One region of the Comamonas sp. GW821-FHT11H03 genome, then DNA from elsewhere that is predicted to be linked to it. Evidence: predicted binding sites of a transcription regulator. Region 1 holds the regulator's gene; the other holds the start of a gene.
The links. The regulator FNR, encoded in region 1, switches genes on or off when oxygen is low (the NO sensors DNR and NnrR bind a similar motif). The targets are predictions, from matches to a motif close to TTGATNNNNATCAA.

Region 1 (11,274 bases):
TGCATCGCGTGGGCGGCAAGTACAGCGACGAATGGCATCGCATCCACCTGAACAACCCGCGTGACGTAGTGCCCGAGTCCAATATGCCTGCTTACTCCTGGCTGGAAGCCAACAAGGTGGATGACACGGCCGTGGCAACGCGCATGAGCGCGCTGCGCAAGGTGGGCGTGCCGTACACCGATGCGGAAATCGCCGGTGCTCAGGCCGAGGTCAAGGACAAGACAGAGATGGAGGCAGTGATTGCCTATCTGCAGGTCCTTGGTCGCGCCGTCAAGTAAGAGAGAAAGGGCTGGAAATGGATATCACCATCATGCGTATCGTGGCCACGCTGGCATCGCTGGCGTGTTTCGTGGGCATCTGGTGGTGGGCGTATGCCCGCCGCAACCAGGCCCGTTTTGACGAGGCAGCTCAGGTTCCATTCCTGGAAGACTGAGTCTGATCACCACAACGAGAACATCCCATGAGCGATTTCATTAACAATTTCTGGTCAGTGTATGTCGCGGCGATTACGCTGATTGGCATCTTTGGCTGCTTGCTGCTGCTGATTCTGGTGGCCAGCAAGAAGGTCGTTCCCTCGAGCGACAACACCACAGGCCATGTCTGGGACGAAGACCTGCGTGAACTCAACAACCCCATGCCCAAGTGGTGGATGGGTCTGTTCGTGATCACCGTGGTTTTCAGCTTGGGCTATCTTGTGGTCTACCCAGGTCTGGGCGGCTTCGGCGGCAAGCTGGACTGGAGCCAGACCGGCGCCTACGACAAGGAAATGGCCAAGGCCAAGGCAGACCTGGAGCCTCTGTACGCCAAGTTCACCAGCATGCCTACCGAAGAAATGGCCAAGGACCCTCAGGCCATGGCCATTGGCGAGCGTCTGTTCATGAACAACTGTGCGCAATGCCATGGCTCTGACGCTCGCGGCAGCAAGTCCTTCCCGAATCTGGCGGACGGCGACTGGTTGCATGGTGGATCTCCCGAGAAGATCAGGGAGACCATCACCAACGGCCGTATCGGCATCATGCCGCCCATGGCGGCAGCCGTGGGCTCGGCGGAAGATGTGCGCAATGTGGCGCACTATGTGCTGAGCCTGTCGGGCAGCCCTCACGATGCCGTCAAGGCTTCGCAAGGCAAGTCCAAGTTCGTGGCCTGTGCGGCTTGTCACGGCATGGACGGCAAGGGCAACCCTGCGCTGGGAGCGCCTAACCTGACCGATGACATCTGGCTGCATGGCTGGGGTGAGGCGGCAATCGTCAACATCGTCAACAACGGCAAGCACAATGAAATGCCTGCCCAGAAAGAGAAGTTGACGGAGGCTCAAATTGCCGTGTTGGCCTCCTATGTCTGGAGTCTTTCGAATACGCAAAACCAGAAGTAATGCGTTGTTAAGAGGCGGTGCCCTGGCACCGCCTTTTTCGCATTTCAATTTTCAGTAATTACAAAAACATTAAGGAACTGCGATGCCGTGCGATCAGGGGAAGCCCCGAAAAGTCATACCGATCACGCCTGAGCCTCATGAGGGCGGGCCTGAGTTGGTGCCTATGTTCGCTTCCGAGCAAAAAGTGTACTCACGCTCTATTAGTGGCGTGTTCTCACGGTGGCGCTGGGCCATGGTGTTTCTGACCCAGCTCGTCTTCTACGGCCTGCCCTGGCTGCAGTGGGGCGAGCGCCAGATGGTGCTGTTCGATTTGGAAGCCCGGCGCTTCTATCTGTTCGGACTGGTGCTGTATCCGCAGGACTTCATCTATCTGACGGGGCTGCTGATCATCAGCGCGCTGGGGCTGTTTCTGTTTACCGCCGTGGCCGGGCGCCTGTGGTGTGGCTTCTCCTGTCCGCAGACGGTCTACACCGAGATCTTCATGTGGATCGAAAGCAAGGTCGAAGGCGATCGCAGTGCCCGCATGCGTATCGACAAGAACGGCTGGACGTTGGAGAAGATCTGGAAAAAGTCCTTCAAGCAGTTTCTCTGGATCGTTCTGTCTCTTTGGACAGGCTTCACCTTTGTCGGCTACTTCGTGCCCATCCGTGAGCTGGGTGTGCAGTTGATGGCCTTCCAGGGCAACTGGCAGATTTTCTGGGTGGCGTTCTACGGGTTTGCCACCTACGGCAACGCCGGCTACATGCGCGAGCAGGTCTGCAAGTACATGTGTCCCTATGCACGCTTTCAGAGTGCCATGTTCGACAAGGACACCATGATCGTCAGCTATGACGCTGAACGTGGTGAAGCTCGTGGCCCGCGCAAGAAAGACGTTGACTACAAGGCACAGGGCCTGGGGGACTGCATAGATTGCAAGCTTTGCGTTCAGGTCTGCCCCGTGGGCATCGATATCCGCAAGGGGCTGCAGTACGAGTGCATTGGCTGCGGTCTGTGCATCGATGCCTGCAACTCCGTGATGGACAAGATGGAGTATCCGCGCGGCCTGATCCGGCTGACCACTCAGAATGCCGTGTCCAAGGCCTGGAAGCAGGTACAGGTGATCCGCCGTATTTTCCGCCCCCGTGTGTTGATCTACGCGGCCGTGCTGGTGGCCCTCAGCGCCGCCATGATCGCCAGTCTGGTGCTGCGCGAGCCGCTCAAGGTCGACGTGATTCGAGACCGTGCTGCGCTTTCGCGCATCGTAGCGGGCGGCAAGCTGGAGAACGTCTACCGTCTGCAGATCATGAACGCCACGGAGTCCGAGCAGCGCTACCGTATCAGCGCCGTGGGCCTGGAGAATCTGGAAGTTGCATCCGAGCAGGAAGTGACCGTTGGCCCTGCCGAGACGCGCGGCATTGCCGTGCGGCTGCAAATTCCGTATGGCTCAGCAGCTCCCGGCTCGCACCCCGTACACTTCAATGTGGATGCAGTGACTGCCGGAGCAGGGCGTATTTCCGAGAAGACGGTGTTCCTGGTGCCGCGTTAATGCCATGTATTGCCGGTCTTCGTGAGCCATCACGGAGGCCGGACAAGGACACAGCCAATCGGCAACAATCCATGCCACCTTGCCCTATGTGCCTGGGTGGCCAGAATTTTGTAAAGAGGTTTCATCATGTCGGCAGCACAAGCCAAGGTCTCGCAAACGGCCAGGATCACCCACCCCGAGGACGGCAAGTCCTGGTGGAAGTTTGCCCATGTCTGGCTCATCATCGCCGGCCCGGTGATCGTGGTGATTGCCGGCTTTGTCACCGCATACATCGCACTGAGCAGGCCCGATCCCGTGATTGACCCTGACTACTACCGCCATGGCATTGAAATCAACCAACGCCTGAGCGAAAGTGAAAAAAGCATGGCCCCTGCAGTCACCGGCCGCAATCATGCGGCCACTCCAGTCAAGGACCATCCTCTGGATCGCTGAGCGCTCCGGTGCTTGCTCCGCCAAGGTCGCTTTTGCGGCCTTTTTTGTTGCCAATATCAAAATCAGAGCATGTTGCGCATGCTCCGTCTAACGTTGATGCAGAAGTAAATGGTTTTTCATTATCCGGATGGCGCAAGGTGCTACTGAAAAGAGAGTGATTCAGGGTTTCCCGCCATGGTGCATGCCCGCAGTCCTGCGTGAGCGGTCATCACCTTTGTGCAAAATATGGTCAAGCCCACAGCCCAAGGAGAATCAGGATGGATGCTCGACGCTGGATGTGGATTGTCTGGCCGGCCTTTCTGGCGGCGGCAATCATGGAGATGGTGGTTTTTGCCTTTGTGGACCCGCTGGATCTGCACTGGCTTGGTTCCCCCCTGGGCTGGTCGCGCCAGGCCATCTATACGGTCGCCTTTTTTGCCTTCTGGGTCGTGACCCTGATAGGAGGAGCGATGACGGTGATGCTGGGGCGCTCCGTCAGCGATCTCAATGGAGGCATCGTTTCCGAGCCTCTGCCCGAGTAATTCGCCCAGATAAAAAAGCCCGCTGTCCGCGGGCTTTGTCTTGAGAGCGTCTGCTGACTCGGCTCAGCTCTGGCATTGCTGGCTGTTGACGATGCGTTTGAGCGCCTCGGTATCCAGAATGCGCAGGTGGCGCTGCCTGACTTCCACAATGCCTTCCTCTGCAAATTTGGAGAAAGTGCGGCTCACGGTCTCGAGCTTGAGGCCCAGGTAACTGCCGATTTCTTCGCGCGTCATGCGCAGCACCAGCTCCGACTTGGAAAAGCCGCGTGCCGACAGACGCTGGACCAGGTTCAACACAAAAGCCGCCAGGCGCTCTTCGGCACGCATGCTGCCCAGCAGCAGCATCACGCCATGCTCGCGCACGATTTCGCGGCTCATGACCTTGTGCACATGGTTCTGCAGCGCCGTGACCTCGCGCGAGAGCTGCTCCAGTTTGTCAAACGGCATGACACAGACCTCGGCGTCTTCCAGGGCCACGGCATCACAAGTGTGGTGGTCGTTGACGATACCGTCCAGACCAATGATTTCGCCCGCCATCTGAAAGCCTGTGACCTGATCGCGACCGTCTTCGGTCGCCACGCTGGTCTTGAAGAAGCCGGTTCGAATGGCATACAGAGAGGTGAACTCTTCGCCATTGCGAAACAGCAGCCCACCGCGCTTGATCTTGCGGCGCGTGGCCACAACCTCTTCAATGCGCTCCATTTGTTCATCGTCCAGGCCCATGGGCATGCACAGTTCACGCAGATTGCAGTTGGAGCAGGATGCTTTGATGGTCTGAAGATTCATGGGCTTTTGCTACCGCGCAGACAGACACACAGTGGAGAGTCGCGCTGGTCATTGACCTCGTGGTTGAAGATGAGATGGATCAAATTGTCGCAGCACTTGCCTTGAGGTCTCTTGATTTTCATCAAGGACAGGATGATTGCCTTGGGGCACATTGCCAGTATTCGTTCCAAAACATGCGCTTTTGCCTATTTGGGGCATGATTTTCAGGATCTGATTTCCATTGAAATATGCTCCATGCAGAGTGTGGGCGCACCCTAACTCCCAGTTATGACCGCAGTCACGCCTGAGTTGCTGAGCCGCTTTGATATCCCCGGCCCACGCTACACATCGTTCCCAACAGCCGACCGTTTTGTTGAGGCTTTTGGTGCAGACGACTACATACTGGCACTCAAGCAGCGCAAGACGCATTCTGGCTCGCGCGCTTTGCCGCTGTCCGTTTATGTGCATGTGCCGTTCTGTGAGTCGCTTTGCTATTACTGCGCCTGCAACAAGATCGTGACCAAGCATCATGAAAAGGCTGCCGAGTATCTGGACTACTTGGGCCGCGAGCTGGCCATGCATACCGAGCACTGCGGCAAAGGCCAGCTCGTAAGCCAGCTGCATCTGGGCGGAGGTACACCGACCTTCTTCAGCGATGCAGAGTTGCAGCAGCTGATGGTCTTGATGCGTGAGCATTTCAAGCTGGATCCTGCGGGCGAGTACTCCATCGAGGTCGATCCGCGCACCGTCAGCAACGAGCGGCTCAGAGCTCTCAAGGACATGGGGTTCAATCGTCTGAGCTTTGGTGTGCAGGACTTTGACCCCGCGGTACAGAAAGCGGTGCACCGCGAGCAGCCCGCCGAGCAAGTCTTTGCGTTGGTGGTCGAGGCGCGCCGTCTGGGATTTGTCTCCATCAATGTGGACCTGATCTACGGGCTGCCCAGGCAGACGCCCGAGTCTTTTGCGCGCACGCTGGCACAGGTCAATGAGCTTCGCCCCGATCGCATTGCACTGTATGCCTATGCGCATTTGCCCGAGCGCTTCAAGCCGCAAAGGCGTATCGAATCAGCGGACCTGCCCATGGGACAGGACAAGCTGAACATGCTCTCCGGCGCCATCGATGCGTTCATGAATGGCGGCTATGTCTATGTGGGCATGGACCACTTTGCACTGCCTGACGACTCTCTGGCCATTGCCAAGCGCCAGGGGCGCTTGCATCGAAACTTTCAGGGCTATAGCACCCAGCCTGATTGCGATCTGATTGCACTGGGTGTATCGGCTATCGGCAAGGTGGGCGCGACCTACAGTCAGAACGTCAAGACTCTTGAAGAGTATTACGATGCCGTCGATGGCGGCATACTGCCCGTGCAGCGTGGACTGGCGCTTTCGCGTGACGATCTGGTGCGCAGAGCCGTCATCATGTCCATCATGTGTCAGGGCTCCGTCCTGTATGAGCCGATGGACCAGGCTTGGCTGATCAATTTCCGCGAGTACTTTGCTTCGGAGCTCGCTGCACTGGCGGAAATGCAGCGCAATGGCCTGGTTCAGCTATCCGACGAGGGCTTCAAGGTCACGGGCCTGGGCTGGTTTTTTGTGCGCGGAGTAGCCATGCTGTTTGATCGATATTTGCAGGCCGACCGAAACCGCGCGCGCTTTTCGCGCATCATCTAGCGCATGCTGTTTTCGCTGGTCTGGACCGCTTTGATCATGGGGCTCGTGGGTGGGCCCCATTGTCTTGTAATGTGCGCTGCTCCCTGCAGTGTGGTCACAGCAGCGAAGCCTGTCGGTGGCGGACAGCCTGTTGTCGTGCACGGCCTGCAAAAACGCCAATGGCTGCGCACCAGCCTGTTTCATCTAGGTCGCATCGCTGCCTATGCCCTGCTGGGAGGGGTCGCGGCCGTGGCCATGGAAAGTCTGGCCTGGGTGACCAGTCAGACAACGGCATTGCAGAGACTTTGGACGCTGATGCATGTAGCGGTGATGGCCTGGGGGCTGGCCATGGTGGTGCAGGCGCGGCAGCCAGCCTGGCTGGAGCGGGCGGGGCGTTCCGTCTGGGCCAGGGTTCAGCCCTGGGTCACCGCGCCAGGCGGCAGTCTGGCAGCAGGCTTTGCCTGGGCACTGATGCCTTGTGGTTTGCTGTATTCGGCGGTGTTGGTGGCGGCCTTGAGTGGCGGCGCTTGGCAAGGTGCTTTGTCCATGGCAGCCTTTGCCGTTGGTGGTGCACTGTGGCTGCTGGCGGGACCCTGGCTGTGGCAACTAGGACAGTCGCATGTCAATGCATTGCGGGCCAGGTGGGGCACCAGAGTCGCTGGTCTGATGCTGATTGGTGTTGCGAGTTGGGCTTTGTGGATGGATCTGGTCTACAAACCCGGCCTTTGGTGCCGATAAGTCACACAAGAGGGGATTGTTGACGCTGTTTGCATCCCAACAGACCCTAGTCATGGTTGAGCAGTCATGGAACTGCGGAATAATGTCTTATCTTGTGTGTAGCGCTCAAAGTGAATCGTTTCGTTGCTATTGATATCGGACAACTGCGTATCGGCATGTATGTCCATCTGGAGACTGGCTGGTTGCGCCATCCGTTTCCCGTCAGCAGCTTCAAGATTGTCAATGACGAGCAGTTGCAGACACTCAGGACCCTGAAGCTCAAGGCAGTTCAGGTTGATCTATCGAGAAGCGATCAGGAAGAGGCGGCAGCGTCTGTGGCTGCAGACCCTCAACTCGCTCCTGTCCCCCCCGAGAATGATGCGCATGCATGGCGTAACAGTATCTTGGGCGTGCAATCCAGGTTTCTGGGCGCGGTTTCCGTATTTGATGACGTGCAGGCCTTGTTGCCAGTCAACCCCGAGAAGGCGCGGACAACGACGGATATGCTGGTTGCGCAGCAAGTCGTCAAACTGGCGCAGGCTCGTGATCTGACTTTGCATCTGCTTGCGGATACGGGGGGGGCCACCTTTGGCGTTCATGGTGTCAATGTCTCCGTACTGAGCCTGCTGTTGGGCAAGACGCTGGGCCTGTGCAATGACGTATTGCAGGATCTGGGCGCGGCGGCCCTGTTGCATGACATCGGCAAGCCGGGGCTGGAGATTTCCGCATCGGCCAATGCACTGAATCAAGGCACGGGCCGCACGCCTGTGCGAGAGACCCTGTATGCACGTCATGTCGGAGAGTCGGTGGCATTGGCTCTGTCCATGGGCTATCCTCCTTCCGTCACGACGGCCATCGCCCAGCATCATGAATGGGCCGATGGGTCAGGCTTTCCACTGGGCTTGCTGGCCACAGATATGGACATTGCCGGACAGATCCTGGCGCTGGTCAATAATTTTGAGCGCTTGTGCAATCTGCCACTGCAAGGCAACGAAATGACGCCTCATGAAGCCATGGCTGCACTGTATGGTCAGTATCGCCAGCGATATGCGCCCGATGTGCTCAAGGCATTCGTGCAGACCTTGGGGGTCTATCCGCCGGGCTCTTTGGTGGAGCTAAGCGATGGGCGGATGGGCGTGGTGGTGTCCGTCAACACCAGCCAGTCGCTCAAGCCGCAGGTACTGACCTATGACATGCAGGCGCCGCAGAAGCTGCGGTTCGTGGATTTGCTTGAATATGTGGGTTTGGGTATTCGCCGAGGTTTGACGCGAAATCAGCTTTCTCGAAATGCGTTAGAAGCTTTACAGCCGCAGAGGCGTCTTTGCTACTTTTTTGACAGTTCTGCAGCACCTGCTGCCGAGAAAGACCTCGCGTGACTTTGCAGCAGAGTTTTCTGATCGACCCTCTGCTTGCCTCCATGCTCGATGGCTTGCAGGAGGCGGTCTGGCTGCTGGATGCGCAGACATTGCGTGTCGTGCATGCCAATGCAGCTAGTATGCAGCTCACAGGCTACACGCCCGAGCAGGCGCAGGAGCAGTATGTCGATGTGCTGTGTGCCTCACTGGTGCAAAAAGCGTTCTGGCAGGATGCCTCAAACTGGGTGGGCGGGGCGAAATTTCTCACAGAAATTTGTACAGCCAATGGTTCATTGACGGCTGTGGAGATGGGGGTGGGCCCCATCGCCCTGAACCCGCGCTGGTTGATGCTCACCATGCTCGATCGCAGCGAGCAGTTGCGGCACGAGAGCGAACTGGACATGCTGCTTGCAGAGTTGCGGGCGACGCTTGAGTCCGCTGCAGATGGCATGCTGGTCTGTGATCTACGCGGCGGTATTCGTGCATTCAACCACCGTTTCGCGGAGCTGTGGCAACTACCTGAACCACTGCTCGTGCAGCGAGATGATGCGGCCATCTTTACCCACCTGGAAGCACAGACCATCAGCAGCGAGAGTCAGTTCACTCTTTTGCAGGATGCGCAGGACCTGTCGGCTCCTGAAACCTCGGAGGTGCTGCAACTGCTTAGCGGCAGGGTTCTGGAGCGCCGCTCCGTGCCCCAGCTCAGTCGCGGTGTGGCAATAGGACGTATCTACTCCTATCGGGACATTACGGTGGAGTCCAGCTCGGCGACCGAACTGCGTCTGGCTGCAAGAGTGTTCGAGTCCAGCCTGGATGGCATCTTCATTGCAGATGCAAATGGTGTCATCGTTCAGGTCAACCCGGCTGGCGGGCAGTTGCTGCATGGCAAGGCGGTGCTGGGGCTCGCCGCCTGGACTTTGTTCGAGTCTGAAGGGGGGGCTGTGTCCGACCTGATGGAGCTGGCCGCTGCGCGCTGGGATGTGGGCAGCTTCTGGGAGGGCAATCTTTGGCTCAAGCAAAGTGAAGGTCAGCGCTGCGCGGTCTGGCTGTCCTGGGTGGCATTGCGTGACGGCTACGGGCGTCTGGTACAAAGCATTGGCTTTATGCGCGACATGACCATGCAGCGCAGTGCGCAAAAGCAGATTGAGCAGCTGGCTTACAGTGATGCGTTGACAGGGCTTCCCAATCGCCTGAGTTTGAGTCGTCACGTGCAAGCGGCCATCACTGCTGCGCGCTTCACACAGCAGCCGTTCAGCATTCTGTTTCTGGATCTGGACCGTTTCAAGATCATCAACGATTCACTGGGCCATGACTTCGGCGACCGGGTGCTCAAGCTGGTTGCTCAGCGGCTGAGCGGACTGCTGCGCCCTGCCGATGTGTTGTGCCGTCAGGGCGGGGACGAATTTGTTCTCTATCTGCATGATTGCACGGGGGAAGGGGCTTCGGCCGTGGCCGCCCGTATTCTGGACGAAATGCGCCAGCCCTTCATGCTTGACGGTCTGGGCTTTTCCGTTCAGTGCAGCATTGGGGCTGCGCAATTTCCGGCAGATGGTTTGACGCTGGACGAGCTGATTCGTCAGGCCGATATCGCCATGTATCGCGTCAAGGAGCGCGGACGCGGCAATTTCAGCTTCTATCAGCCGCAAATGAGTGCGGGTCTGCTCTCGCGCATGAAGCTGGAGCATGCCATGCGCCAGGCGCTGGACAAAGGGCATATGGCCGTGCACTTTCAGCCACAGGTACATATCCGTTCGGGTCGAATCGTGGCGGCAGAGGCGTTGCTTCGATGGACGGACCCCGAACTGGGGGTGATCTCTCCTGCAGCCTTCATTCCCTTGGCGGAGGAGTCCGGCTATGTGGTTGCTCTGGATGCCTGGGTGCTGGAGCAATCAGTACAGGAGGCTGCGCGCTGGCTGGCTATGGACATGCCCGTCAAGGTATCGGTGAATGTCTCCGCGCTGGAGTTCAGGCAGCCGGACTTTGTGGATCGCCTCAAATATGTGCTGGACGCCAGCGGCTTGCCGGCACAGTGGCTGGAGCTGGAGCTGACCGAGAGCATTTTGCTGCAGGAGGCGCAGGAAATGGCTTTGCGCGTCCACCAGATCGCAGAGCTGGGTGTGGGTCTGGTCATTGACGATTTCGGTACCGGCTATTCGAGCTTGGCTTATTTGAAAAAACTGCCGATCTCCAAGATCAAGATCGACCAGAGTTTTGTGCGCGGCCTGCCGCATGATGCGGGAGACAAGGCCATTGTGGGCGCCATCATCAGCATGGGGCAGGCATTGGGCGTGGAACTTGTGGCGGAAGGTGTGGAAACGCAGGAACAATGCCGGGCAATTGAGCAGTTACAAGGTGACTACTTTCAGGGCTATCTGTGCTCGCCAGCCCTGCCTGCGGAGCAATTCCGCAAGCGTCTGGAGCAGAGCGCATCCGAGCAGGAGCCGAGAGTTCAGCCGTATTCGCCGGACGACGATGTCAGTGGTATTCATATTGCAGGTCTGCAATAGTCTGAGGGCATGCTTTTTTGCTAGGTTTCCTATCGTCTGATTTGACGATGCGCAGTTTCTGAGGACTCAGCAAAATCAAGGCATTTCTTGGGCCGACTTCCGGGTGCGTGCATCAATGAAGAACGCGCGCAGAGTTGAGTATCTGTGCGGTATTTGATGGGCCGGATTTTTTGAGACAGCAAATGCCCAAAGGCGATTACGCAACTTTTGATTTCTACAACTATCGCTCGGATGCTCTTGAGGCCGTCGCCAGCTTCCCCGTTCCGTATGCTGTGGAGCCTGAGGCAGCTTCTTCGCTGCAGCATGCATCGGTCATCAGTACCGAAGCCTTGAGTCAACTGATTACTGTGCTGTACGAGTCAGCCATGGACCCGCAGAACTGGAAGGTATTTCTGGAGCTGCTGCGCTCAAGCGCCAATGGCAACTACGC
Region 2 (11,274 bases), on a different contig from region 1:
TTGATGACAAGGCTGCCCAAGGGGGCAGCCTGCCAAAAGTTAGTAGACGCCCATCGATCTATCGCGGGCATTGTTTCCCGGTCGATAGGCCGATAGTGGATGGAACGTTTTAGGAGAAAAGAATGAGAGTTTCGGCTTCGGTCAAAAAAATCTGCCGTAACTGCAAGATCATCCGCCGCAAAGGTGTTGTGCGCGTGATCTGCACTGACCAGCGCCACAAGCAGCGCCAAGGTTGATTGAAAGCATTAGAGGACTAATATGGCACGTATTGCTGGCATTAACATCCCGCCGCACAAGCATGCTGAAATCGGCCTGACAGCCATCTTTGGCATCGGTCGCACTACAGCTCGCAAAATCTGCGAAGCATGCGGTATCGAGTATTCCAAGAAGGTCAAGGACCTGACGGACGCTGATCTGGAAAAGATCCGTGACTTCCTGAATCCCATGACTCTGGAAGGTGATCTGCGTCGCGAAACCACCATGAACATCAAGCGTTTGATGGACATCGGTTGCTATCGCGGTTTCCGTCATCGTCGCGGCCTGCCCATGCGCGGTCAACGTACCCGCACGAACGCTCGTACTCGCAAGGGTCCGCGCAAGGGTGCAGCGGCTCTGAAGAAATAAGAGATTGAAAGATCATTATGGCTAAGTCTCCCGCAAACAACGCAGCTGCTCGCGTTCGCAAGAAGGTCCGTAAGAATATTTCTGACGGTATCGCGCACGTGCACGCTTCGTTCAACAACACGATCATCACCATCACCGACCGTCAAGGCAACGCTCTGTCGTGGGCTTCGTCGGGTGGCCAGGGCTTCAAGGGTTCGCGTAAGTCGACTCCCTTTGCTGCTCAGGTTGCTTCGGAAGTGGCCGGTCGTGCTGCTATCGAACAGGGCATCAAGAACCTGGAAGTCGAAATCAAGGGTCCCGGTCCTGGCCGTGAATCCTCGGTTCGCGCCCTGGGTGCTCTGGGTATCCGCATCACTTCCATCTCGGACGTGACTCCGGTTCCCCACAACGGCTGCCGCCCTCAAAAGCGCCGTCGTATCTAATTTTTTATCAAGCCCACCGCCGCCCAGGTGCTTTTGCATCGAGGGCGGCTCCCGTGTTTGCGCACGGTAGATGACACAAAGGAAATCAAGTGGCACGTTATATTGGCCCCAAGGCAAAACTCTCCCGCCGCGAAGGCACCGATCTGTTCCTGAAGAGCGCACGTCGCTCCATCGCAGACAAGGCAAAGTTCGACACCAAGCCTGGTCAGCATGGCCGCACTTCCGGTCAGCGCACTTCCGACTACGGTCTGCAACTGCGCGAAAAGCAGAAGGTCAAGCGCATGTACGGCGTGCTGGAGAAGCAATTCCGCCGCTACTTCGAAGCTGCTGACCGCAAGCGTGGCAACACTGGTGCCAACCTGCTGTCGCTGCTGGAATCGCGTCTGGACAACGTCGTGTACCGCATGGGCTTCGGCTCCACTCGCGCCGAAGCACGTCAGCTGGTGTCGCACAAGGCTATCACTGTGAACGGCCAGTCCGTGAACATTCCTTCTTTCTCCGTGAAGGAAGGCGACGTGGTTGCTCTGCGTGAAAAGTCCAAGAAGCAAGCTCGCGTGGTCGAGGCTCTGCAACTGGCTGCTCAAGTGGGCTTCCCCGCATGGGTTGAAGTGTCTGCTGACAAGGCAGAAGGTACTTTCAAGAAGTCTCCTGACCGCGATGAATTCGCAGCTGACATCAACGAATCCCTGATCGTTGAGTTGTACTCGCGTTAATCTTTAGCAGCGACATTTCTGTAAACCGTCCCCACGGCGCGAGGCATCGCGCCGTGGGTGCTTCACCAGCCTTACCGGTGTAACGAGCCGAGGGTATTGAGAGGAAGTCTGCATGCAAACGAATTTGCTGAAGCCCAAGACAATCAATGTCGAGCAACTTGGTCACAACCGTGCCAAGGTTGTTCTGGAGCCGTTTGAGCGTGGCTACGGTCATACGCTGGGCAATGCCCTGCGCCGTGTTCTGCTCTCCTCCATGGTGGGTTACGCAGCGACGGAAGTGACGATTGCTGGGGTGCTGCATGAGTACTCCTCCATCGACGGTGTCCAGGAAGATGTGACCAACATCCTGCTGAACCTCAAGGGTGTGGTGTTCAAGCTGCACAATCGTGACGAAGTCACCCTGAGCCTGCGCAAGGATGGCGAAGGTGTTGTCACTGCACGTGACATTCAGACCCCCCACGACGTAGAAATCGTCAACCCTGATCATGTGATCGCCCATCTGTCGCAAGGCGGCAAGCTGGACATGCAGATCAAGGTGGAAAAGGGCCGCGGCTATGTGCCCGGCAACGTGCGCCGCTACGGTGACGAATCGACCAAGTCGATCGGCCGTATCGTGCTCGACGCTTCGTTCTCGCCCGTCAAGCGCGTGAGCTACGCTGTCGAATCCGCACGTGTGGAACAGCGTACCGATCTGGACAAGCTGGTTCTGGAAATCGAAACCAACGGTGCTATCACCGCTGAAGACGCAGTGCGCGCATCCGCCAAGATCCTGGTGGAGCAGCTGGCAGTGTTTGCCCAGCTCGACGGTGGCGATATCGCCAGCGTGTTCGACGCTCCTGCCGGTGGCCGCGGCGCTGCCACATCGTTCGATCCCATCCTGCTGCGTCCCGTGGACGAGCTCGAGCTCACCGTGCGTTCTGCCAACTGCCTCAAGGCAGAGAACATCTACTACATCGGCGACCTCATCCAGCGTACCGAAAACGAGCTGCTCAAGACTCCCAACCTGGGTCGCAAGTCGCTCAACGAGATCAAGGAAGTTCTGGCTTCCCGTGGTCTGACGCTGGGCATGAAGCTCGAAAACTGGCCACCTGCTGGCCTGGAAAAGCGTTAATCGCTACAATAGAGGACTTTGCTTGATCCGCTTTGGTTCGGGCAAAGTCCAAGTGCCTCGGGCAGTACCTGATACGGCTGCCTGATTTAATTTAAAAAAGATCTCCGGATAAAAACGGGGAGCAAAGGAAAAGCACCATGCGTCACGGCAACGGCCTCCGCAAACTGAACCGCACTTCTGCACACCGCAAGGCAATGCTGCAGAACATGATGAACTCGCTGATCGAGCACGAAGCCATCAAGACCACGGTCCCCAAGGCCAAGGAACTGCGTCGCGTGATCGAGCCCATGATCACTCTGGCCAAGGTTGACACCGTGGCTAACCGCCGTCTGGCTTTCGACCGTCTGCGCGACCGCGACAGCGTGACCAAGCTGTTCAACGTGCTGGGTCCCCGCAACGCTCAGCGTCCCGGCGGCTATACACGTATCCTGAAGATGGGCTTCCGCGTGGGCGACAACGCTCCCATGGCCTATGTGGAACTGGTCGAGCGCGCTGAAGAAGCCGCTGCAGCAGCTGAATAAGCCATGGCAGGCTGCAAAGCCTGCTATAATTTGGAAATACCGCGCGATGGAGCAGTCTGGTAGCTCGTTGGGCTCATAACCCAAAGGTCGGAGGTTCAAATCCTTCTCGCGCAACCAAATTGAAAAGGTCACGACAATGTCGTGACCTTTTTTTTGTCCATTTTCTCCATAGGCCATAAGGCTGTGCCCGCCTCGGCTCTTCATACCCCTGGCAGGGTGCCTGAGCGACGGCGCAGATGCTCGCGTACCCGGTTGGCGATCACCTGGGCGATCTCCGGGCTCAGCACCTCGCTGATATGCAGTACCTCGGTGTAATGCAGATAGAGCAGGCCGCGCAAGGTCTTGAATGCCGTCTCATGTGCGGCTCCGCAGATGCCGGCATCGTTGGCCAGCACGCGTTCCACGGCACCGTGCTCAAGCAGCCGGATCTTGCAGATAGCTGCCTGATGCAGGATCTCCAGGTCTATTTCCTCAAGGCGGTTTTCCCATTCATCGGGCAAGAATCGATTCGCTGGCATGTAGGGTGGCTCTCCTGCTCAATTCATGGACAGACTCGAATGCTGGCATACCCCGGGTCTGGCCGTCGGTTTTGCTTCTACAAGTCTTGATGCTTGTCAAATGTCGATAAGGTGAACGTCGGCCTGGGGTCGAGGCCGTGCGGCACTGCATCATGATGCCAGTCTGCGACCTGACCACCAATGCCTGTCCGTGTCTCCTGGATTTCTCCGAGCTGAGGTATGGTGTCTCGATGCGCTGCAGGTAAAGAAAAGGACTTGTATGTTCGAGAAAATCGTCTCGATGTTCCGCTACCTCAAATCGGCCGTGCCGTTTCGGCTGGTGCCTGCATTGATTGCCACCCTGGTGCTGATCGGTCTGCTGCTGACGCCGGTGCCGGCTGGGCTGGATACCAAGGCATGGCAGCTGGTGGCCATCTTTCTGACGACCATCGTGGCGATCATTCTCAAGGTCATGCCCATAGGCGTGATGGCTCTGATGGCGATTGTCATCGTGTCGCTGTCTCAGGTGACCTCCAGTTCCTCCAAGGGGGCGATCACGGATGCGCTGAGCAGCTTTGCGAACCCCTTGATCTGGCTGATCGTGGTGGCTGTTCTGATCTCGCGCGGCCTCAAGAAAACGGGGCTCGGCAACCGCATCGGATTGCTGTTCATTGCGCTGATGGGCAAGCGCACCATAGGCATAGGTTACGGACTTGCGATCTGTGAGCTGGTGCTGGCCCCGTTCACGCCCAGCAACACGGCACGCGGCGGCGGTATCGTGCATCCGATCATGAAGTCCATTGCCAACGCCTTCGAATCGGACCCGGCCAAGGGAACCCAGGGCAAGGTCGGGACCTATCTGGCGCTGGTCAACTACCATTCCAATCCGATCACTTCGGCCATGTTCCTGACCGCGACGGCACCCAATCCTCTGGTCGTGGACCTGGTGGCCAAGGCCACGGGTCAGTCCCTGCATCTGAGCTGGACAAGCTGGGCGCTGTACATGCTGCTGCCGGGCTTGCTGTGCCTGCTGCTGATGCCGCTGGCGGTCTATCTGCTGTCGCCTCCCGAGCTCAAGGCCACGCCCAATGCCGTGGAGTACGCGCGTGCCGAGATGGCCCGCATGGGACCGCTGTCGGGCAAGGAGCGGGTGATGCTCGGGACCTTCGGCATGATGCTGCTGCTGTGGGCGAATGTGCCGCAGATGCTGTTCGGCCCGGCTTTCACGCTGGACCCGACCGTGGTGGCTTTTCTGGGTCTGTTCACCCTGATCATCACGGGGACCATCGACTGGGATGATGTGCTGTCCGAGAAAAGCGCCTGGGACACCCTGATCTGGTTCGGTGCCCTGGTGATGCTGGCCGAGCAGCTCAATAGAGTCGGGGTGGTCGCCTGGTTTGCCGAGGGCCTGAAAAATGCCATCGTCGCCAGCGGCCTGGACTGGCTGCCCGTGGCCGCCATTCTGGTGGGCGTCTTCGTCTTCTCGCACTATCTGTTTGCCAGCACCACTGCCCATATCAGCGCCATGATGCTGGCCTTTCTGACCGTGGGAGCGCAACTGATCCCGGCCGACTACGTCGTCCCCTTCATGCTGATGATGACGGCCGGCTCGGCCATCATGATGACGCTGACGCACTACGCGACCGGAACATCGCCCATCATCTTCGGCAGCGGCTATGTGACTCTGGGTGTCTGGTGGCGTGTAGGTGCTGTCATGTGCGTGCTGGAGCTGCTGATCTTCGCTGTCGTCGGAGCTGCCTGGTGGAAGCTGCTGGGGCTGTGGTGAGCTGTGGCGTCAGGTGGCGGTATGCAGGGGCTCGCCCAGGGACAGCATGAGTCGGTTGGCCCAATTGAAGAAGGCCGTGCCGTGAAGCGCATCGGAGATGGCGGCGTCGTCCAGGCCGGCGGCACGCAGCGCATCGATATGACTGGACTCCAATGCGGGCGGAGTCTGCGTCAAGGCCACGGCGGCGGCAACGATGGCATTCCAGCGAGGGCCCAGGTCGGTGCCCGGACCTTCATCGAGCAGGCGCTGCACATCGGCAGTGCGATGCGAGAAATGTGTGGCAAAGCGCGCATGTACCGAAGCGCAGTAGATGCAGCCGTTGGTGCGTGAGGTTGCAGTTGCTGCCAGTTCACGCTCGGCACGCGGCAGGCCGGCATCGGGGTTGTAGAAGATGTCCTTGTCGGTGCGTGTGCGTGCTCCCAGAGTGTCCGGGTCGCGCGCCAGCAGCCGGAAATAGGTTGAATGCGCGCGCGCCGCATCCACCAGTCCCGCATAGTGGCGCTCGCTCAGCTCGCTCTCCTGCAGCGGAGCTATCCATGGCTGCCAGTCGAGCTGTTCCTGGGTGAAGCTCTGGACAGAGGTGTTGTGCGTCGTGGTCATGGCTGGGCTTGCAGGTCGATGGTGGAAGATGCAGTGGTGACTGAAGCTCGTGCGCCGAGCACGCGCAGCCCCGCCACGAGGCGGATCTGGAAGGACAGGAAAGAGGCGAGCTGGGAGAGGATGACGATATCGGTCTCGCTCCAGCCGGCCTGCTGCAGCGCCAGCAAAGCCTGGGCACTCGCATCGCGTGGGTGGTAGGCCAGCAGATGGGCGTGGGCCAGTGCGGCGCTCAGGCGCGGGCCTAGCAAGGTCGCATGAGCCGGATCCACGGCGTAGCTGGGGCCGCTCTGGTCCTCGCGGCTCAAGGGGCCGGCCGGATAAATTCCGTAGGGGCCGTGCGGGCCGCTGCCGGCCTGCAGGCTGGCAGCGCGCCCGCGCACCACTTCCGAGCTCACGGCAGCGGCCAGATCGGCATCCTCGGCCGCCAGGGCGAGTGTGTAGAAGGCCGTGCTGCGTGGCTCGCCATGCAGGCCTGCCGTGAAGGCGGCCAGCGTCAGGCGCTCGCGCAGCGAGACGGCTCCCGCAACGGGCTCGGCGGGGGTGAATAGCGCGGCAAAGCTTTGCTGGGCCTGGGAGCGAGCCTCGCTGCGGTGGCGGCGGACCTGATCCAGCGCGCTGCCGGCAGCGATATCGGCGAGATGGTCGATCACATCTTCGGGAAAGCGGGTCTGTGCGGTGATGCTCATGATCATGCGGCTTGAAGCAGTTGGGTCCGGACTAGGGGTTGGGAAGCGCCTGTGAGGGCCTCGCTGCGGCGCCAGCCAAGAGCCGGGGCCACGACGGACGCAGTCAGCTCGATGGAGCGCAGAATGGCCAGGTGCGGCGGGTCGATGGAGTGGACCTGGAACACGATGTCGGTGGCTTGCGCCAGCGCCGTGTCGGCGCGCAGCGAGGCGATCACCTCCTCGGGAGTGCCCACATGCACGTCATAGGCTTCAATGAGCTGCTGCAGCGGCGCCTGTGGATCGACGCGTGTTGCCCATTGCGTGGATGCGGATGAAGCCTGGGCTGCATGACGCTGGGCCGAGCGGCGCAGCCCGGCCTCGGCCCATTGCAGTGCCTGAGAGCGCTTGTCGGATACCAGCAGGGTGCGCGAAGCCAGGATGCGCGGTGCGCGACCTGCGGGCAAGGCTGCGAGATAAGCATCGATGATGGGGTTCTGTATCTCGGACAGCGTTGCCTGAGGCCGGCCTTCGGGTCTGGGCTGGGTGCGCGAGAGCATCAACCCGTCCCCGTTGGCGCCGGCGCGTGCCCCGCCTTCGACCGAGAACGTGGCTTGCCAGACGCGCTCCAGCAACTGCGGGGCTGCGGGGTACAGGCGCACGCCGCCTGCCAGCTCGCGCCCGGCCCAGGCATCCCGCAGCACGGCGAAGTTGCGTGCGAAGACCGCGCCGCGCTCGCTGCCTGCGACGCCGAAGGCCTCGAAGGACTCTGCCGTGCCGCCCGTGCCCAGACCCACTTCGAGCCGGCCGCCCGACAGCAGGTCCAGCACGGCGGCGTCCTCGGCCACGCGCAGCGCATTTTCCAGCGGCAGCGTGACCACGCCCGTGCCCAGGCGGATGCGCCGCGTGCGGGCCGCCACATGCGAGAGAAAGACAAAGGGTGAGGGCAGGCCGCCCTCGCTTTCGTGGAAATGGTGCTGGGCGATCCATGCCGAGTCGAAGCCCTGGGCTTCGGCATGGGCGATCTGCTCGGTGACCAGGCGGTAGCGTTCGGCGGCCGGTACCTCATCAAGCAGGCGGCTGAAGAAGCCCAGGCGAGGTTGGTGAAGATTGTCAGGCGGGGTGAGGGACAAAATCGATGCTCCTTTTGCCGGGAATGGCGTCCATGAGTTCGCGCGTGTAGTCGCTGGTGGGGCGCAGGAATACGTCCTCGACGCTGCCCGCGTCCACCACCTTGCCTGCGCGCAGCACCGACACCGTGTCGGCGATCTGGCGCACCACGGCAAGGTCGTGCGAGATGAAGAGATAGCTCAGGCCCAGGTCCTGCTGCAACTGCGCGAGCAGGGTCAGGATCTGGGCCTGCACGGTCACGTCCAATGCCGAGACGGCTTCGTCCAGAACGACCACCTCGGGCTGCAGCACCAGGGCGCGTGCAATCGCCACGCGCTGGCGCTGGCCGCCCGAGAGCGCATGCGGGCGCCGTTCGAGCACGGCGGCCGGCAGGCCCACGCGTTCCAGCATGTCCAGCACGCGTTGGCGGCGCTCCTGAGTCGGTAGCGGCTCGAAGTTGAGCAGCGGCTCCTCGATGATGTCGAAGACACGCTGGCGCGGGTCCAGCGAGCTGAACGGGTTCTGATAGACCAGCTGGACCTTGCGCCGCAACTGGCGCAGGGCCTCGCCGCGCAGGCCCGTGAGTTCGGTGCCGGCGATGCGGATGCGACCCGATGTGGGACGTCCCAGGCCCACGATGTCGCGTATGGTCGTGGTCTTGCCCGAGCCCGACTCGCCGACGATGGCATGTGTGGAGCCCCGGCGCAGGCGCAGCGACAAGCCGTCCACGGCGCGGAAAACGTCGCGCCCGCGGCCGGGGGCATGGAAATCGTGTACCAGGTCCTCGACCTCGATGGCCCAATCCTCGGTAGCGGCCGCCGCCGCTGGCGCAGTGCGACGGGGCGCGGGCGTGAGCGAGGGAGCGTCGGACAGCAAGCGGCGCGTATAGGCGCTTTGTGGATTGCGCAGAAGCTCCAGTGTCGGGCCTTGCTCCTGAATGCGACCGCCCTGCATGACGATGAGGCGATGAGCGCGGTCTGCGGCCACGCCCAGGTCGTGGGTGACCAGCAGCACGGCAGTGCCGGTTTCGCGGCGCAGCTCGTCGATCAGATCCAGGATGCGCCGCTGCACCGTGACGTCCAGGGCGCTGGTGGGTTCGTCGGCGATGATCAGCGCAGGTCGCAGCGCGATGGCGATGGCGATCAGCACGCGCTGGCGCATGCCGCCCGACAGCTCGTGCGGATACTGGCGCGCCCGCAGGGCGGGCTGGGACAGGCCCACGCGGGTCAGCAGGTCGATCACGCGCGCCTCGACGGCAGCGCGGTCGCGCAGGCCGTGAATGCGCAGTATTTCGCCTACCTGGTCGCCCACGGTGCGCACGGGATTGAGCGAGGTGGTCGGGTCCTGGGGCACCAGGCAGAGCACGCGGCCGCGAATGCTGTTCCAGCGCGCGGGGCTCCAGTCCGAAACATCGGTGCCCTGCAGCCGGATGCTGCCTTGCTCGCGGCGCCCGTTGTCCGCCAGCAGGCCGATCACGGCCTGGGCCGTGGTGGTCTTGCCCGAACCCGATTCGCCGACCAGTGCCACGACTTCGCCCGGTGCTATCGAAAACGACAGGCCGTGGACCACGCGCTGCTCCTGGCCGCCGTGGTCACGGTAGGCGATGATCAGGTCCTGGACTTCGAGCAGTGGGGCGGCAGCAGCGGCAGGGATTGTCGTGGTGGGGCGGTCTTGCAGCAGGGCGCTCATGCCGGCCTCCGCGCGAATGAGGTGCCGATGCGGTTGGCTGCCAGCACCACGGCCACCACGACCAGGCCCGGTGCCGTGGTCATCCACCATGCGGTGGCGATGTAGTTGCGCCCTTCGGCGATCAGCAAGCCCCATTCGGGCGTGGGCGGTGGCGCTCCGTAGCCCAGAAAGCCCAGCGTGGAAATCGACAGGATGGCCGAGCCGAACTGCAGTGCGGCCAGGGCCACCACCGAAGTCAGCGAATTGGGCAGCACATGGCGCCACAGCACGGCGGCAAAGCGTCCGCCGCTGCCGAAGGCCGCCTCCACATAGTCAGAGCGTCGCACGCGAACCACTTCGGAGCGCACCAGGCGCGCGAAGCCGGCCACGGATGCCACCCCCACGGCGATGGCCGCATTGATGGTGCCAAAGCCCAGCAAGATGATGATGGTCAGCGACAGCAGCAGCGAGGGCACGGCCAGCAGCACGTCGACCAGGCGCATCAGCGCGTCATCGACGCGGCCGCCCGTGGCTCCGGCCAGCAGGCCGATCAGCGTGCCCGCCACCAGGCCCACGGCCACGGCCAGGAAAGCGCCAGACAGTGAGTGCACGGAGCCATGCACCACGCGGGCCCAGAGATCACGCCCCAGCGCATCCGTGCCCAGCCAGTGCGCGAGGCCGGGCGCCAGCAACTGCTGACCGGCTTGGCCGACGACGGGATTCTGATGTGCAAACCAGCCCGGAACCAGTGCCCACAGTGCGGCCGCGGCAATCACCAGCCAGGCCAGGGCCAGCGTGGGCGACAGGCGCCTGAGCCTTTGCAGATCGATGGGGACGGGGCGAAGGTTTTTGGCGGCCGCTGCCGGCGAGGGGGCTTGCCTGGGCGCTGCGGAGGACGCGACGCTGGAAGCCTGAGGCTTGGGAATGATGGTCGAGACGGCGGTGTTCATGCCCGGTTCTCCACAGAATGACGCAAACGAGGATCGAGCAGCGGGTAGAGCAGGTCCACGGCGAGGTTGATGAGCACGAAGGCGGCGGCCGAGACCACGACCACCGCCTGGAGCACGGCCGTGTCCTGGTTGCCCACGGCCTGCTGGGTCAGCGTGCCCAGGCCGTTGAGGCCGAACACGGCCTCCGTCACCACGGCACCGGCCAGCAGCTCGCCGAACAGCACGCCGGCAATCGTCAAGGCCGGCAGCAAGGCATTGCGCGCCACATGGTGCAGCAGCACCCAGGCGCGAGAGGCACCCTTGGCGCGGGCTACGGCCACAAAAGGCTGGGCCAGCACGGTGTCGATATTGCGCAGCAGGATCTGGGCCAGCGGCGCCGAAATTGGGACGGCCAGCGTCAGCGTGGGCAGGACCAGGCCTTCCCAGGGGCCGGGATTGATGACGGGAATCCAGCCCAGACGGAAGGACAGCACCTGGATCAGCATGATGCCCAGCCAGAAAACGGGCACGGAGACGAAGACCGAGGGCAGGGCTTGCAGGGCATTGCGCAGCCAGGCCAGAGGCGCGAGGCTGGCCGCCGCCGCAAGCGCTATGGCCAGCAGCGCCGCCG

Region 2: the regulator FNR is predicted to act here: its motif matches at 3,996-4,009, upstream of AC1RTQ_RS03820 (DASS family sodium-coupled anion symporter).

What each region holds. Positions count from the first base shown of each region.
Region 1 covers NZ_JBXARF010000005.1:268,804-280,077, forward strand. The annotation lists gene ccoO (cytochrome-c oxidase, cbb3-type subunit II) at 1-278, shown strand, start outside; gene AC1RTQ_RS13650 (cbb3-type cytochrome oxidase subunit 3) at 296-433, shown strand; gene ccoP (cytochrome-c oxidase, cbb3-type subunit III) at 461-1,372, shown strand; gene ccoG (cytochrome c oxidase accessory protein CcoG) at 1,455-2,897, shown strand; gene AC1RTQ_RS13665 (FixH family protein) at 3,024-3,329, shown strand; gene AC1RTQ_RS13670 (hypothetical protein) at 3,587-3,850, shown strand; gene fnr (fumarate/nitrate reduction transcriptional regulator Fnr) at 3,914-4,636, opposite strand; gene hemN (oxygen-independent coproporphyrinogen III oxidase) at 4,904-6,286, shown strand; gene AC1RTQ_RS13685 (sulfite exporter TauE/SafE family protein) at 6,290-7,003, shown strand; gene AC1RTQ_RS13690 (HD-GYP domain-containing protein) at 7,114-8,358, shown strand; gene AC1RTQ_RS13695 (sensor domain-containing protein) at 8,355-10,844, shown strand; gene AC1RTQ_RS13700 (helix-turn-helix transcriptional regulator) at 11,027-11,274, shown strand, end outside.
Region 2 covers NZ_JBXARF010000001.1:821,622-832,895, reverse strand. The annotation lists gene secY (preprotein translocase subunit SecY) at 1-4, shown strand, start outside; gene rpmJ (50S ribosomal protein L36) at 123-236, shown strand; gene rpsM (30S ribosomal protein S13) at 259-624, shown strand; gene rpsK (30S ribosomal protein S11) at 642-1,046, shown strand; gene rpsD (30S ribosomal protein S4) at 1,136-1,759, shown strand; gene AC1RTQ_RS03840 (DNA-directed RNA polymerase subunit alpha) at 1,872-2,870, shown strand; gene rplQ (50S ribosomal protein L17) at 3,008-3,391, shown strand; tRNA gene AC1RTQ_RS03830 (tRNA-Met) at 3,432-3,508, shown strand; gene AC1RTQ_RS03825 (hypothetical protein) at 3,592-3,909, opposite strand; gene AC1RTQ_RS03820 (DASS family sodium-coupled anion symporter) at 4,169-5,674, shown strand; gene AC1RTQ_RS03815 (alkylhydroperoxidase domain protein) at 5,684-6,274, opposite strand; gene AC1RTQ_RS03810 (CMD domain protein) at 6,271-6,966, opposite strand; gene AC1RTQ_RS03805 (putative FMN-dependent luciferase-like monooxygenase) at 6,963-8,069, opposite strand; gene AC1RTQ_RS03800 (dipeptide ABC transporter ATP-binding protein) at 8,050-9,735, opposite strand; gene AC1RTQ_RS03795 (ABC transporter permease) at 9,732-10,664, opposite strand; gene AC1RTQ_RS03790 (ABC transporter permease) at 10,661-11,274, opposite strand, start outside.